2 regions of the Clostridium sp. LS3 genome follow, and region 1 is predicted to be linked to the other one. Evidence: a T-box and tRNA genes for the amino acid it is inferred to sense, from the RefSeq annotation. Region 1 holds a T-box; the other holds one or more tRNA genes.

Region 1 (8,262 bases):
TTTGATCCTTTGATTTGTCCACCTTAAATTCAGCTCCACATTCACTAGAATAAGTATCTTTTGAAACCTTTTTTAAATTAATGAAGTTTTCAAATCCTACAAATCTTGCAACAAACTCTGTAGCTGGATTTGAATAAATATTTTCCGGAGTATCAAATTGTTCTATGACTCCTTTATTAAGTACTGCTACTCTATCTGAAATTGAAAAGCACTCTTCTTGATCATGAGTAACAAATAATGTTGTTATTCCTAGTTTTTGTTGAAGTTTTCTTATCTCAACTCTCATTTTAAGCCTTAACTTCGCATCAAGATTACTTAAGGGTTCATCTAAGAGTAAAAGTCTTGGTTCTATAACTAACGCCCTTGCTATAGCTACTCTTTGTTTTTGTCCCCCAGATAATTCTTTAGGATACCTCTTTGCTAAGTGAGTCATATCTACAGTTTCTAATATTTCATCTACCTTCACTTTTATTTTATCCTTAGGCATATTTTTCATCTTTAAGCCAAAGGCTACATTTTCTTCAACTGTTAAATGTGGAAATAATGCATAACTTTGGAACACTAGTCCAAAATTTCTATTATGAACAGGTATCTTTGTATAATCTTCATTCTCTAATAAAAACTTACCTGCAGTTGGCTCTATAAATCCTGCAACAACTCTTAAAGTTGTAGTCTTTCCACATCCACTTGGCCCAAGAAGAGATACCAGTTCTCCCTTTTTAACTTTTAGATTTAAATTTTCTAATATATTATTTTTTTTATCATATGAAACATTTATGCTTTGTAAATTTATTAAATCCATTTTACTTGTCCTCCAACTCTTTATTAGTCATAACTTTATCCTGCAAAATTATTAAGACCTAAGGTCTTTTCTAATATGTACATAATTCCAATAGTTAATATCATTAATATTACTGATAATGCTGATACTGTTGGATCATAATTATACTCAACATAGTTCATCATTGTTATAGGTAATGTACTTACCCCTGGTCCAGTTAAAAACATAGATACTGGAACATTATTAAATGAATTTATAAAAGCTAACATAAATGCTGCCATTACTCCTGATGTTATATTAGGTAATACTACTTTAAAGAAAGTTAATGATTTTTTGCATCCTAAGCTCATAGCTGCTTCTTCTATTGAATAGTCAAATACTTCTAAACTAGATCCAATAACTCTTATTATGTAAGGAATAATTACTAATGTATGTCCAATAAATAAACTAATATGTACTGAAAGACTTAACTTTACTAATAAGAATTGGAATAGTGAAAATCCAACTACTATACCAGGTATTATTAGTGGTGAGAAGAAGAAGCTTTTAATAGCAGCTTTTCCTCTAAAGTCATATCTACTTAATCCATAAGCTGCAGGCGTACCTATAATTAAAGCTGCTAATGTAGCTACTCCCGATATTACAAAACTGGTAATCATACTGCTTATAAAAGCTTCTGATTTAAATACTGTTAAAAACCATTGTAAAGTAAATCCTTTTGGTGGGAATGCTATATAGTTTTCTGTTCCTATACTTGTCATAGCAATAATAACTAATGGCGCAAATAAGAATATATATACTAATACAACAAAAGCTGTTAGAAATTTATTTTTTTTCATCTTATGAAACACCCCTCTTATCTAGTTTTGACGCTAGGAAGTTGATTCCCTTTATAACTATTAATGTAACTACAATCATTATAGTGGCTACTACTGCAGCTCCTTGCCAATCCCCCAATGTCATGGTTTTTTGATATATTAATGTGGCCAAAACTGTATTTTTGTTTCCACCTAATAGTTGTGGAGTCGTATATGCAGTTAAAGACCCTGTAAATACTAGAACCGTTCCAACTATTAATCCTGGTAAACTAAGTGGGAATATAACCTTGAAAAATGCCTTTAATTTACTTGCTCCCAAGCTTTCTGCTGCTTCTAATAAATCATTTTCTACATTTTCCATAACCCCAACAAGAGAAATAATCATTAAAGGTAAGAAAATATATACTGTACCAACTATAATTGCGCCTTCTGTATACAAAAGTGATAGTGGTTCATTTATCATATTTAACTTTATAAGTAAGCTATTTATAACACCATTCTTCCCTAAAATGCTCATCCAAGCAAATGAACGAACAACTGAATTTGTTAAAACAGGAAATACTGTTAATGCAATAAGTAAACCTCTTAACTTTTTAGATATTCTTGATATGTAATACGCTACTGGTACACCTATAATCATACAAATTGCAGATGATATTAATGATATCTTAATGGTCCTCCAGAATATTAACATCATATATGAATCTTTAAAGAAATTTGTATATTGGCTAAACATTCCTCCAGCTGTATTTGTCAATGTAGGAATTATTGTGCCTAATAGTGGAACTATCATAAAGTATGCTACTAATACTACACATGGTATAAATAGTATATAATGACTTCTTCGCTTCATTTTTTCATTTCTCCTCTAAATAATTCGTTAATGTACGAACCTTTTCACGTTTTTTATTCATATTATAAGTTTATTTTACTTTTTTATACGAACAATGTCAACTTTTTATTTTTTATATTTCGTTTTGAGTCTATTTTTAATATTAATTTTAACTAAAATTATGTTTCAGAATTACATATTTATGATTTAATTCAATTTCTACATTTTCTTTCCATAGCCAAATCACGAATATTCTTTTCTTATATATAGATTAAAATAGCTTTATACTACTTTTTTATAAAAAATTTTAAGTTTAATTCTTTTTTGTTGACATTAGCATATTATATAACTATAATAATTAGTAATAAATATTTGAACACGTTGAAGAGAAGAGTAAACTACGTTTCATTTTCAGAGAGAGATATGTTTGGTGAAATTATCTTACTTGAATTTAGTTGAAGACCACCTCTGAGTGACTCTAATAAAGTCCGTTTATATCACGTTACGATATTCTTAAGAGGCCTTATTTTAGGCAATTAAGGGTGGAACCGCGGGAAAATTAGAATTTATACTCTCGTCCCTTCTATTTATATAGAAGAGACGGGAGTTTTTTTATTTACTTTTTAAATTTGTATTACGAAGGGAGAAATAAATATGATTAAAATTACTTTAAAAGATGGATCAGTAAAAGAATTTGAAGCTAGTATTTCTGTTTTAGATATAGCTAAATCAATTAGTGAAGGCTTAGCTAGAAATGCTTGTTGTGGAATAGTTAATGGAGAGGTTGTAGATTTACGTTATGTTGTAAATCAAGATAGCGAACTTGCAATTTGCACATTTGATTCTCAAGAAGGAAAAGATGCATTAAGACACAGTATATCTCATGTTTTAGCTTATGCAGTTAAAAGATTATATCCTAATGCAAAACTAGCTATAGGACCTGCTATAAGTGATGGTTTCTATTATGATTTTGATGTAGAAAATTCATTTACAGCTGAAGACTTAGTTAAAATAGAAGATGAAATGAAAAAAATAATAAAAGAAAATCCTTCTATCGAAAGATTTGAATTACCAAGAGTTGAAGCAATAAAGCTTATGGAAGAAGCTAATGAACCATATAAGGTTGAATTAATAAATGACTTAGACGAAAATGAAGTTATATCTTTCTATAAAATGGGTGACTTTGTTGACTTATGTGCAGGTCCTCATTTAATGTCATTAAAATCAGTTAAAGCTATTAAACTTATTAGAAGTGCAGGTGCTTACTGGAAAGGTAATGAAAAGAATAAAATGCTTTCAAGAGTATATGGAACAGCCTTCTTAAAGAAAGCTGATTTAGATGCTCACTTAGAAGCATTAGAAGAAGCTAAAAAGAGAGATCATAATAAATTAGGTAGAGAACTTAAAATATTTACAACTGATGAAAATGTAGGTCAAGGATTACCATTAATAATGCCTAAGGGAGCAAAAATGATACAACTTCTTCAAAGATGGGTTGAGGATGAAGAAGAAAAAAGAGGTTATGTATTTACTAAAACTCCTTCTATGTCTAAAAATGACTTATTTAAGGTTTCAGGACACTGGGATCACTATAAAGACGGTATGTTTGTTTTAGGTGATGAAGACCATGATCCAGAAGTTATGGCATTAAGACCTATGACTTGTCCATTCCAATATACTATTTATAATGCTGAGCAACACAGCTATAGAGAGTTACCAATAAGATATGCTGAAACTTCTACTTTATATAGAAACGAATCATCAGGTGAAATGCATGGATTAATTCGTGTAAGACAATTTACTTTATCTGATGGTCATATAGTTTGTAGACCTGATCAAATTGAAGAAGAATTCAAAGGTTGTGTTGAGTTAATAAATCATATAATGTCTACTTTAGGAATTGATGAAGATATTTCATTTAGATTCTCTAAATGGGATCCAAAGAACACTGAAAAGTATATAAATAACCCTGAAGCCTGGGAAGATACTCAAGTGTTAATGAAAGGAATATTAGATCATCTTGGCATTAACTACGTAGAAGCTGAGGGTGAGGCTGCATTCTACGGACCTAAACTCGACATTCAATTTAAAAATGTTCATGGAAAAGAAGATACAATAATCACTATTCAAATCGACTTTGCTCTTGCAGAAAGATTTGGGATGACTTATATAGATAAAGATGGTAATAAGAAACGTCCATATATAATTCATAGATCTTCAATTGGATGTTATGAAAGAACTTTAGCTATGCTTATTGAAAAATATGCTGGTGCATTCCCAACTTGGCTTGCTCCTGCTCAAGCAATAGTTCTTCCTATTTCTGATAAATATAATGACTATGCCGAGTCTATAGTTAAAGATTTCAAAAATGCAGGAATAAGAATTTCTGGAGACTACAGAGCAGAAAAGATCGGCTATAAAATTAGAGAAGCTAGACTTGAAAGAATCCCTTACATTTTAGTTGTTGGTGAAAAAGAAACTGCTAACAATGAGGCTTCAGTAAGAAGCAGAAAAAATGGAGAAGAAGGTGCAATTCCAGTTTCAGAATTAAAGAATAGATTAATCTTAGAAATAGCAAATAAAGAAAAATAATATAAAGCAGGTATTTGATTAACTTCAAATACCTGCTTTTTTCATTATTTATTTTCTTCAATAAGTTTTTTCATCTTATTTTGAAGTAACCATATTTTCTTTTGCTTCCTATTATAAGCTACCATTCTATCTTTATTATTTGTACTTGATTCTAATAATTTTGTACAATTTTCTTCAGCCATTTTTAAAGCATCATTAAGAATTTGAAGTTCTTCCTTTGTAAACATAACAAACCACTCCCTATAATTAATTTGTATTCTATATTTAATAATTAAATCAATTAGAATTTTATTTCTTATCACTAATAACTTTCATTGCTTTTTCTTATTTAATATTATTTATTATATCAAAAGTATTGCTAAATTTAAAATATAAAACTTTAAAGAACTAAATAAGAAAAAGTTAGATTGTTTTGTATTATATAATCTAACTTGTATGAACCACTTTATTATATCTTTAATTTATAAAAAGGGGTGCACGTTTCGTTCCCCCCATTCATATTATGAACTTGTTTCAAGGTATGAATAATTTTAACCTACTTTATTTTAAGATGTTTTTCTAGACATTTAGCCAATTCTAAAGCATTTTGAGAATACATTTCCGTTCTTAAATGAGAAGTTTCTAAAACCTAAATTTGTTAAGTACGCATTAAATAGACTTTGACACTCCCCAAAATCTTATCCTAATGTAACCCTTACCTTTGTTATATATGCATCATTCTCAAAATTTTCAACTACTAATTAAAATTTATCTATAATTTTAGTATTAGTAACTATATAATCTATCTTAACATCGTGTGCCTCGGCATCTATACTTTCTACTATTTGAAGATCATAAGCTAAGGCCACTTTATTATTTTTATATTTTATATCTTCTAAATATCTATCGTAATAACCTCCGCCATATCCTATCCTATTTCCTTTATTATCAAAGACTACTCCTGGAACTATTATTAAATCTATATTTGTTTTTTCTATAAAATTAGAATCATCGTATGGCTCCAATATTCCCATGGAGTTTTTCTTTAATTCATTAAATGAATTAAACTTTATTGCTTTCATAGATTTATTACCCTTATATATTTTAGGAATAAAAACCTCTTTTCCATCATTTAATGCTTTTTCTATTATGTTTATTGTATTTATTTCATTACTAAAATTTATATAAATAAAAATACTCTTGGCATTTTTATATAGTTCACTATTTACTAACTTATTAAATATATTATTATCCATATATTCTTTTTTGTTCTTAACTAAAGTATCTCTTATTGATAATATTTCATTTCTTAATTTTCTTTTATCTTCTTTATTCATAATATTCTCCTTAAGTCAGATAGTTTGTAAATATTTAGTCAACTATACTTTCTAATTCCCTTTATAATATAGGATAATCCAAGTCCCAAAAATGCCGCTACTGCTCCAAACATAAGATTACCTGTAAGCAATCCAATTGCAGTACCTACAATAAATCCTCCTACCATTATAAATTCATCCTTTTCTTCAGAATCTTCATAAATCTCATTTTCTAATTTAATTTCATCATTATCTTTATTCTCACATGTAATATCTCCATCTCTTACTAAATCATCTAATGTTATTTTAAACAAATCACTTAACACTATTAATTTCTCTATTTCAGGATATGTTTGACCAGACTCCCATTTCGAAACTGCCTGCCGAGATACAGATAATAAATTTAAGTACACTTCATTCAAAATTAAATACAAATGCCTTTTGATATATTTATTACATCTCTTAAAATACATGCTGATGCATTTATAGTTCCTAAAGCTCCCCCAAGACCTATTATTCCTATATTTATAAATCATGCACATTATATTATTATAATATATATATTGACACTATTTAATCAAGTTCACTAATTAACAATCTCCGTATTAAATATCCATTGTTTTTCTTCTATATTCCTACCTTTAATGGTAACATTATTACCATTTACTTCAATATAAATTCCTTTAATATAGTCTGCTTCTCTCTTGTAACCCTTTTCTTCATTTTGATCAGGTATAATAGTATAATGAACAGCTCCTGTATTAACTATTGTAAATGGTTTGTTTAAAATTACACTGTTTTCATTCAAGTCACTATGAGTGTGAGATGCAAACATTATTACTTCTGGATATTGTGCTAATATCTCTTTAATTTCTTCACTTTGTTTAACACCAATCCATGAATTATTACCATAATCTAAGTGTTGATGTAGAAATACAAATATCGGCTTTCCTTTTTGATGATTTTCAGCTAGTTTTTCTTTGAACCATTCTAATTGCTTACTAGATATAAATGCTGTTACTGAATTTAAAGTTTCAGAATTACCATCTTCAGATCCTAGCGATATAAAATGATAGTCTTTTACCCATTTATCATGATATACCTTTTCTTCTCCAGAAAACTCAAGATATTTATTTATAAATATTTGAACTTGCTCTGGAGAATTCGTTTCAATATTATAATCAAAAAATTCATGGTTCCCAATATTTTTAATAATTGTTCCAGGTAAGAACTCTTTATTTTTATCTAAAGCTTTTTGTACTGAATCATATTGTTCATCTAATCCTTGATCTACAACATCACCATTTAACACTAATGCATCCATATTAGGATTTATTGTATATAAATCATTAATAGCCTTTTGAAAATGATCAATATTCTCATGAACATCTCCTAACACAGCAAAAGCAAGATCTGAATTTGATGTTGTTGTTGCTGTTGTAATCTTAGGAATTGCTTTAGATTTATTTATATATGTAACTGATATTACTCCTAAAAAGATTATTATAATTGTAATAATGATTAATTTAAATTTTTTCATTTTTAATCACCCCTACTTTAAAATTAGTTCTGAATCTAAAATCTTAATTAAATTTATTTTTTTCTATAACTTATATAATATTCACTTCTATTCCTTAAAAGTTTGCTAATTTAATATATCTATAATATAATTTCTACTTATCTTTATCACTAATTTAACATTTAGCAATAATTATGTCTAATACTTAAATCCAATATATAATGATTAAAAAGCATTATATATATTGAATTTAAGCAAATCAAAGTCATCTAACTAAAATTTATTATAAAAAGTCCATCATAAATCTAACATTTTATATAAAAAAATCGTTAATTCTATTTATAAGAATTAACGATTTTTTACTCTTTATTTAAAAGCCATATGCACTAACTATTAATCAAGATCTAAGATATTTTTAATTTCAT
Region 2 (8,262 bases), 160 kb from region 1:
TACAATTTCATTGTAGGAGCTAATGAAACAGGATACCACATTGAAGGTATAAATTACGGAAGAGATTTTGAAGGTGTAGTTGGAGATTACAGAAATATAACTGAAGGTGAAAATTGTCCAGTTTGTGGTGGTAAAGTAACTATATCAAGGGGAACAGAAGTTGGTCATATATTTAAGCTAGGAACAAAATATTCAGAAGCTATGAATGCTAATTTTATAGATGAAAGTGGTAAGGAAAAACCATTTATGATGGGGTGTTATGGAATTGGGGTAACAAGAACAATGGCATCAATAATTGAACAACATAATGATGAGAATGGAATAGTATGGCCTTTATCTGTAGCACCGTACCATGTTAATATTATTCCAGTAAATATCAAAGATGAGGAACAAATGAAAGTTGCTAACAATATCTATGAAGAGTTAAAAGCTATAGGTTTTGATGCGATACTAGATGATAGAAACGAAAGAGCAGGAGTTAAATTTAAAGATTCAGATCTTATGGGAATACCAATGAGAATAACAGTTGGTAAGAAAATTGTTGATGGAGAAGTTGAATTTAAGTTAAGATCATCAGATATGGAAAATATAAAATTTGAAGAAGTTATAGATAGAGTAAGAGAAGAGTTTAAGAAAAATAAATTATCTGTGAGATAGGAGGTAATTAGATGAGGATTTACAATAGCATAACTAGAAAAAAAGAAGAATTTGTACCATTAACACCAGGCGAGGTTAAGATGTATGTATGTGGACCTACTGTGTATAACTATTTTCATATAGGAAATGGTAGAACTTTCATAATCTTTGATACTATAAGAAGATATTTAGAGTACAGAGGATATAAGGTTAGATTTGTTCAAAATTTTACAGATATAGATGACAAAATGATAAAAAAGGCAAATGAAGAGGGTACAACAGTTAGTAATGTTGGAGATAAATATATAGATGAATATTATAAAGATGCTGATGGGTTAAATATAAAAAGAGCATCAGTAAATCCAAGAGCGACTGAATATATTATTGATATTATAGAGTTTGTAGAAGGCTTAATTGAAAAAGGATATGCATATGAAGTAGATGGAGATGTTTATTTTAGAACAAAGAAATTCCAAGGATACGGAAAATTAATTGGTCAAAATTTAGAAGATCTACAGGCTGGAGCAAGAATAAATGTAGATGAAAGAAAAGAAGATCCTATGGATTTTGCATTATGGAAGGCTCAAAAGCCGGGTGAACCAGCTTGGGAAAGCCCATGGGGCATGGGAAGACCAGGATGGCATATAGAATGCTCATGTATGGCGAAGAAAATATTAGGAGATACCATAGATATACATGCTGGTGGGATGGATTTAGCTTTCCCTCATCATGAAAATGAAATTGCACAAAGTGAGGCTTTAACTGGAAAAACATTCGCTAGATATTGGTTACATGGAGCTTTCTTAAATATAAATAATCAGAAAATGTCAAAATCATTAAATAACTTTTTAACAGCAAGAGATATATTAAAACAATATGATGCTGATGTAGTAAGATTTTTAATGTTATCAGGACATTATAGAGTACAATTAAACTTTAGCGATGAACTTCTTGAATCTGCAAAGTCATCAACAGAAAGGTTATATAATGCAATCTCTAATTTAGAAAACTTAATGGATGAAGTTAAAAAAGAGTCTATGGGTGATAAAGAAAAGGCTTATCTAGAATCTTTAGATGTTTATAGACAAAGATATATAGAAAAAATGGATGATGACTTTAATACAGCTGATGCTATTACAGCTATTTTTGATCTTATAAAAGATATAAATACTAATGTATCAATAGATTCATCAAAGGAGCTTTGTGAAAGTGTGCTAAGCTTAATAAGAGAATTAGGGGAACCATTAGGAATACTTCAAAATTCCACTAAAGGAAGTTTAGAAGAAGAAATAGAAAATCTAATAGGGCAAAGACAACAGGCTAGAAAAAATAAGGATTTTGCATTAGCAGATAAAATTAGAGATGATTTAAAAGCTAGAAATATAATCTTAGAAGACACACCTCAAGGAGTAAGGTGGAAAAAGGTAAATTAAGGTTAAAGGGCTGCATTAATGCAGCCTTTATTTAAAGGAGAGAAAAAATATGTTAGAGGATTTAAGAGTGAGAGAATTTAGTAAAGAAGAAGCTAGGAGATTAAATCCTTTGCAGTTAGCACTGATAGGTGATGGTGTATATGAAATATATATAAGAAATTATATACTTTCTAACAATACTGAATTATCAGCTCATAAAATACATGTAAAAGCAATAGGTTATGTTAAAGCTAAGAGTCAATCAACTATAATGCATAGTATAGAGGATGCCTTAACAGAAGATGAATTATATATTTACAAAAGAGGAAGAAATACAAAATCTGCAACAATACCTAAAAATGCAGAGGTAATAGACTATAGAAATGCTACGGGATTTGAGGCTTTAGTAGGATATTTATATTTAACAGGAAATAAAGAAAGACTATATAATATATTAGAAAAATCTACAGAATTACAGTTATCATAACTAAGGAAAAGTATATAATAGACATAAGGAGTGATTTAAGATGACAAAGGGAAATAGAGAAGCTAGAATGAAAGCTAGAATGGAAAGACAAATGCTTGAAAACAATTCATCACAAGGCAAAAAGTATGGTGTAAAAGAAAATAGAAAAGCAAAAGATTATTCAAGCGAAAATATTAATAATGCAGTAGAAGTAGAAGCGAGAGAAGACCTAATTATCGGTAGAAATGCTGTTATGGAAGTATTAAAAAGTGATAGAACAATAGAATGTCTTTATATTGCTAATGGTAACATGGAAGGATCAATTAAAGTTATAATAAATATAGCAAAAGAAAAAGGTTTAGTATTAAAAGAAGTTGATAGAAAGAAACTTGATATAATGACTAATGGAACAAACCATCAAGGGGTTGTAGCTTTAGTTACTCCGTTTAAATATTGCCAAATTGCAGATATACTAAATTTAGCAAAAGAGAAGAAAGAAGATCTATTTGTTGTAATATTAGATGAAATAGAAGATCCTCATAACTTAGGATCTATAATAAGAACAGCTGAGCTATGTGGAGTTCATGGAATAATAATACCAAAAAGAAGAAACGTAGGAATAACTTCTACTGTTTATAAATGCTCAGTTGGAGCTATTGAACATATGAAAATAGCAAAAGTAACTAATATAAATTCAGCAATAGATGAATTAAAAGAAGCAGGATTATGGATTTATGGTGCAGATATAGATGGAGAAGAATATAGTTATCAAGCTAACTTTAATGGACCATGTGCAGTAGTTATAGGAAGCGAGGGAAGAGGAATATCTAAGCTTACCTTGAAAAAATGTGATAAACTAGTTAAAATTCCTATGATAGGTAAAATTAACTCTTTAAATGCTTCAGTTGCAGGTGGTATAATGATGTATGAAATATTAAAGGGAAGACTAATAAAATAACAAAATCAAAGAGGTAACATGTGAAAATTATATTTGTTGATGGATATAACGTAATAAACAGCTGGCCTAATTTGAAGAAACAAAAAGACTATAGCTTTGATGGAGCAAGACAGAGTTTAATAGACAGTTTACATAACTACTCAGTTTATGAAGGATGCAAAATAATAATAGTATTTGATGCTCATAAGGTTAATAGGAGCATTGAAAAAAAGCAAGATATAAATAAAAACATAAGTATAGTTTTTACAAAAGATGGTGAAACAGCAGATTCTTATATAGAAAGAGAAGTACATAACTTAGGTAGAAGATTTGAAGTTTATGTTGTTACATCAGATTGGCTTGAACAACAAACTATATTTCAAAGAGGTGCAGTAAGAATATCTGCTCTTGAGTTCTATAATGAAGTTTTAGAAACTCAAAATAGAATTAACAAAAAGGCACAAAAAAATATGTCTTTATCTAAAAATCATTTGGGAGATAATGTTGATGAAGATATATTTAAAAAATTAGAAGCTATAAGACGAAGTGATTAATAATTTTAATTAATATATTTATCATAATAGAGGGCTTAAAGGGGTGATATATGGTGGAGAATACCAAAAAAGATACTAGTCTGTTTGTGGAATTTCAGAACAAGCTAGATGAAGAAGTAGTTGATGAAGCAAAAAGAGGAAATAGCAGAGCACAAGAATATTTAATATCTAAGTATGAAAACTTTGTAAAAGCTAAAGCGAAATCATACTTTCTTATTGGGGCAGATAAAGAAGATATTTATCAAGAAGGAATGATAGGATTATACAAAGCTATAAGAGATTTTAAATCAGATAAATTAACGAGCTTTAAGGCTTTTGCAGAGCTATGTGTTACTAGACAAATAATAACGGCTATAAAGACAGCAACAAGACAAAAACATATTCCCTTAAACACATATATATCTTTAAATAAGCCCATATATGAAGAAGAATCTGATAGAACACTAATAGATGTTTTATCAGAATTAAAAATAACAGACCCAGAAGAGCTTTTAATAGGAAAAGAGCAACTAAAACATATAGAAGGTGAGATGGCTAAAGTTTTATCAGACTTAGAAATGGAAGTGCTTCAATCCTATCTAGATGGTAAATCATATCAAGAAATAGCATGTGATTTAGATAGGCAAGCTAAGTCTATAGACAATGCTTTACAAAGAGTAAAGCGAAAGCTTGAAAAATGTCTATATACAGAAAAATAAGTCACTAAATTTTTATTGACAAATTTTTTGAACAATAGTAAACTTTATAATTGGTATATTAAACTATAAAAATATTATGTGGAAATGCTCACGTAGCTCAGTAGGTAGAGCGTCGCCTTGGTAAGGCGGAGGTCGTCGGTTCAATCCCGATCGTGAGCTCCAGTATAGTTGAGTGCTTACTAATAATGATTGTTGTAATTTATAAATTACTTAAATCTTTGTAGTAAGCTCAATATATTAAGCAAAACGATACAAAACGCTAGGCAAAGTTTATTACAAAGATTAAAGGAGGATTTTACAATGGCAAAGCAAAAATTCGAAAGAAGTAAACCACACGTAAACATTGGAACAATCGGTCACGTTGACCACGGTAAGACAACTTTAACAGCTGCAATCACAACTGTTTTATCAAAAAAGGGATTTGCAGAAGCATTTGATTATGCTGCAATAGATAAAGCTCCAGAAGAAAAGGAAAGAGGTATTACAATCAATACTTCTCACGTTGAATATCAAACAGAAAACAGACATTATGCTCACGTTGACTGTCCAGGACATGCTGACTATGTTAAGAACATGATCACAGGTGCTGCACAAATGGATGGAGCAATATTAGTTTGTTCAGCTGCAGATGGTCCAATGCCTCAAACAAGAGAACACATTCTTCTAGCATCAAGAGTTGGTGTTGACTACATAGTTGTTTTCTTAAATAAAGCAGATATGGTAGATGATGAAGAATTATTAGAACTAGTTGAAATGGAAGTTAGAGAATTATTATCAGAATACAACTTCCCAGGAGACGACATTCCAGTAGTTAAGGGTTCAGCTTTAGTAGCATTAGAAAACCCAACAGATGAAAAAGCAATCGCTCCAATTCTTGAGTTAATGGATGCAGTAGATAGCTACATTCCAACTCCAGAAAGAGCAACAGATAAGCCATTCTTAATGCCAGTAGAAGATGTATTTACAATCACTGGTAGAGGAACAGTTGCAACAGGAAGAGTTGAAAGAGGAATTCTTAAGGTAGGAGACGAAGTAGAAATCGTTGGATTACAAGAAGAAAGCAGAAAAGTAGTAGTAACAGGAATAGAAATGTTCAGAAAGTTACTAGACGAAGCGCAAGCTGGAGACAATGTTGGAGTTCTTTTAAGAGGAGTTCAAAGAACAGACATCGAAAGAGGTCAAGTTTTAGCAAAGGCTGGAACAGTTAAGCCACACAAAAAGTTCGTAGGTCAAGTTTACGTACTTAAAAAAGAAGAAGGTGGAAGACATACTCCATTCTTCGATGGATACAGACCACAATTCTATTTCAGAACAACAGACGTTACTGGTTCAATTAAGTTACCAGATGGAATGGAAATGGTTATGCCAGGAGACCACATCGATATGAACGTTGAATTAATCAATCAAATAGCTATGGATGAAGGATTAAGATTCGCTATCAGAGAAGGTGGAAGAACTGTAGGTTCAGGAGTTGTTACTAGCATAATAGAGTAATATGTATTATTAGTATATAGTTTAGGGCTGGGTGGGATTACCTAGTCCTTTACAAAGGCTTATATATTGACATAATGCATGTTTTGTGATAATGTGTTTAGGTAATTAACGAAATTAAATTAACATAAAGTAATAAGGTTTTATATTATTTACGGTAAACTGGAGGTGCAGACTGTGAGAGTAAAGATAACTTTAGCATGCACAGAGTGTAAGCAAAGAAACTACAATTCAATGAAGAACAAGAAAAATAACCCAGACAGATTAGAAATGCATAAATACTGCAAGTTCTGTAAAAAACATACACTTCATAAAGAAACTAAATAGTTAGCTGATATAGTGATGACATATACTCACAAAAATTAAGGATGTGAAGTAATGGCTGTTAAGGAAAATGTAAATTTAACTAAAAATTCACCTGATAAAGGTGGCGTATTTAAATTTTTTAGAGAGGTTAAGGCAGAAGTTAAAAGAATAACTTGGCCTTCTAAAAATGATACTAAAAAAGCGTTAATTGCAGTTGGCGTAGTCGTACTAATATATATAGTATTAGTAGGCGGGTTAGATTATATTTTTCAAAACCTCTTTAAATTCATTTTAAAACTAAAGTAAGGAGGTTTAGGTGGTTAACCACCTATAAGGAAATATGAGCGAAAAAGCAAGATGGTATGTTGTACACACATACTCAGGCTACGAAAACAAAGTTAAAGCAAATCTTGAAAAAACCATTGAAAATAGAAATCTTCAAAGCTTACTTCAAGACATTCAAGTGCCTATGGAAGAAGTAATAGAAGAGAAAGATGGGAAACAAAAGATTTCTCTTAAAAAGAAGTTTCCTGGATATGTGTTAGTAAAAATGCTAATGACTGATGAGTCATGGTATGTGGTTAGAAACACTAGAGGCGTAACTGGGTTTGTTGGCCCAGCTTCTAAACCAGTTCCTCTTACCGATGAAGAAGTTGAGTCTATGGGAGTTCAAGAAACTCCGGTAGAAATAGATTTGGAGGTAGGGGAAAGTGTAAGAGTTATCTCTGGACCATTAAAAGAATTTGTTGCTATAATCCAAGAGATAAATCTAGAAAAACGCAAAATAAAAGCGTTAATTGATATGTTTGGCAGAGAAACTTTAGCTGAACTAGAATTTACACAAGTTGAAAAATTAGTTTAATATAAGCTAATGTTTTAATAAAGTGGGAGGACTAAGGTCCGTATTACCACAGTATAGGAGGAATAATACATGGCTAAGAAAGTAACAGGAATGATTAAACTTCAACTTCCTGCAGGTAAGGCGACACCAGCACCACCAGTAGGACCAGCATTAGGTCAACACGGTGTTAACATCATGGGATTCTGTAAGGAGTTCAACGCAAAAACTGCTAACCAAGCTGGATTAATAATACCAGTTGTTATAACAGTTTACCAAGATAGATCTTTTAGTTTTATACTAAAAACTCCACCAGCAGCAGTTCTTATAAAGAAGGAATTAGGAATCGAAAGTGGTTCAGGAGTTCCAAACAGAACTAAAGTTGGAAAATTAACTAAGGATCAAGTTAGAAAAATTGCTGAGTTAAAGATGCCTGACTTAAATGCAGCTACAATCGAAACTGCTATGAGCATGATCGAAGGTACTGCAAGAAGTATGGGAGTAACTATTGAAGAGTAATTCGTAAAAAAGTGGGAGGTAAAAACCGCTAATACCACAAAGGAGGCAAATTATGGGAAAGAATTATATTGAAAGCGCAAAATTAATAGATAAGAGTGCATTATACACTCCATCTGAAGCTTTAGATTTAGCAGTAAAGACTGCTAAGGCAAAATTTGATGAAACTATAGAACTACATGTTAGATTAGGGGTTGACCCAAGACATGCAGATCAACAAGTTAGAGGAGCTGTTGTTCTTCCAAATGGAACAGGTAGAACTGTAAGAGTTTTAGTGTTTGCAAAGGGAGAAAAAGCTAAAGAAGCTCAAGAAGCTGGTGCAGATTTCGTAGGAGCGGAAGAATTAGTTCAAAAGATCCAAAGCGAAAACTGGTTTGACTACGATGTAGTAGTTGCTACGCCAGATAT

What was found. The T-box of region 1 lies ahead of thrS (threonine--tRNA ligase). A T-box ahead of a tRNA ligase gene usually reads a tRNA of that ligase, here a tRNA-Thr.
Region 2: it has a tRNA-Thr gene. The T-box ahead of thrS (threonine--tRNA ligase) is inferred to sense a tRNA for this amino acid. The anticodon was not compared.

What each region holds. Positions count from the first base shown of each region.
Region 1 is NZ_CM143921.1:403,116-411,377, reverse strand. It holds gene ACZJV1_RS02140 (ABC transporter ATP-binding protein) at 1-802, opposite strand, end outside; gene ACZJV1_RS02135 (ABC transporter permease) at 838-1,620, opposite strand; gene ACZJV1_RS02130 (ABC transporter permease) at 1,622-2,452, opposite strand; T-box leader at 2,804-3,016, shown strand; gene thrS (threonine--tRNA ligase) at 3,086-5,023, shown strand; gene ACZJV1_RS02120 (hypothetical protein) at 5,068-5,250, opposite strand; gene ACZJV1_RS02115 (5-formyltetrahydrofolate cyclo-ligase) at 5,764-6,339, opposite strand; gene ACZJV1_RS02110 (hypothetical protein) at 6,378-6,644, opposite strand; partial or broken gene ACZJV1_RS02105 (hypothetical protein) at 6,657-6,791, opposite strand; gene ACZJV1_RS02100 (metallophosphoesterase family protein) at 6,905-7,858, opposite strand; gene ACZJV1_RS02095 (PTS transporter subunit EIIC) at 8,231-8,262, opposite strand, start outside.
Region 2 is NZ_CM143921.1:246,212-254,473, forward strand. It holds gene ACZJV1_RS01190 (proline--tRNA ligase) at 1-657, shown strand, start outside; gene cysS (cysteine--tRNA ligase) at 669-2,069, shown strand; gene ACZJV1_RS01200 (Mini-ribonuclease 3) at 2,119-2,535, shown strand; gene rlmB (23S rRNA (guanosine(2251)-2'-O)-methyltransferase RlmB) at 2,576-3,472, shown strand; gene ACZJV1_RS01210 (NYN domain-containing protein) at 3,493-4,005, shown strand; gene sigH (RNA polymerase sporulation sigma factor SigH) at 4,056-4,703, shown strand; tRNA gene ACZJV1_RS01220 (tRNA-Thr) at 4,790-4,865, shown strand; gene tuf (elongation factor Tu) at 5,004-6,197, shown strand; gene rpmG (50S ribosomal protein L33) at 6,372-6,521, shown strand; gene secE (preprotein translocase subunit SecE) at 6,573-6,806, shown strand; gene nusG (transcription termination/antitermination protein NusG) at 6,841-7,362, shown strand; gene rplK (50S ribosomal protein L11) at 7,432-7,857, shown strand; gene rplA (50S ribosomal protein L1) at 7,910-8,262, shown strand, end outside.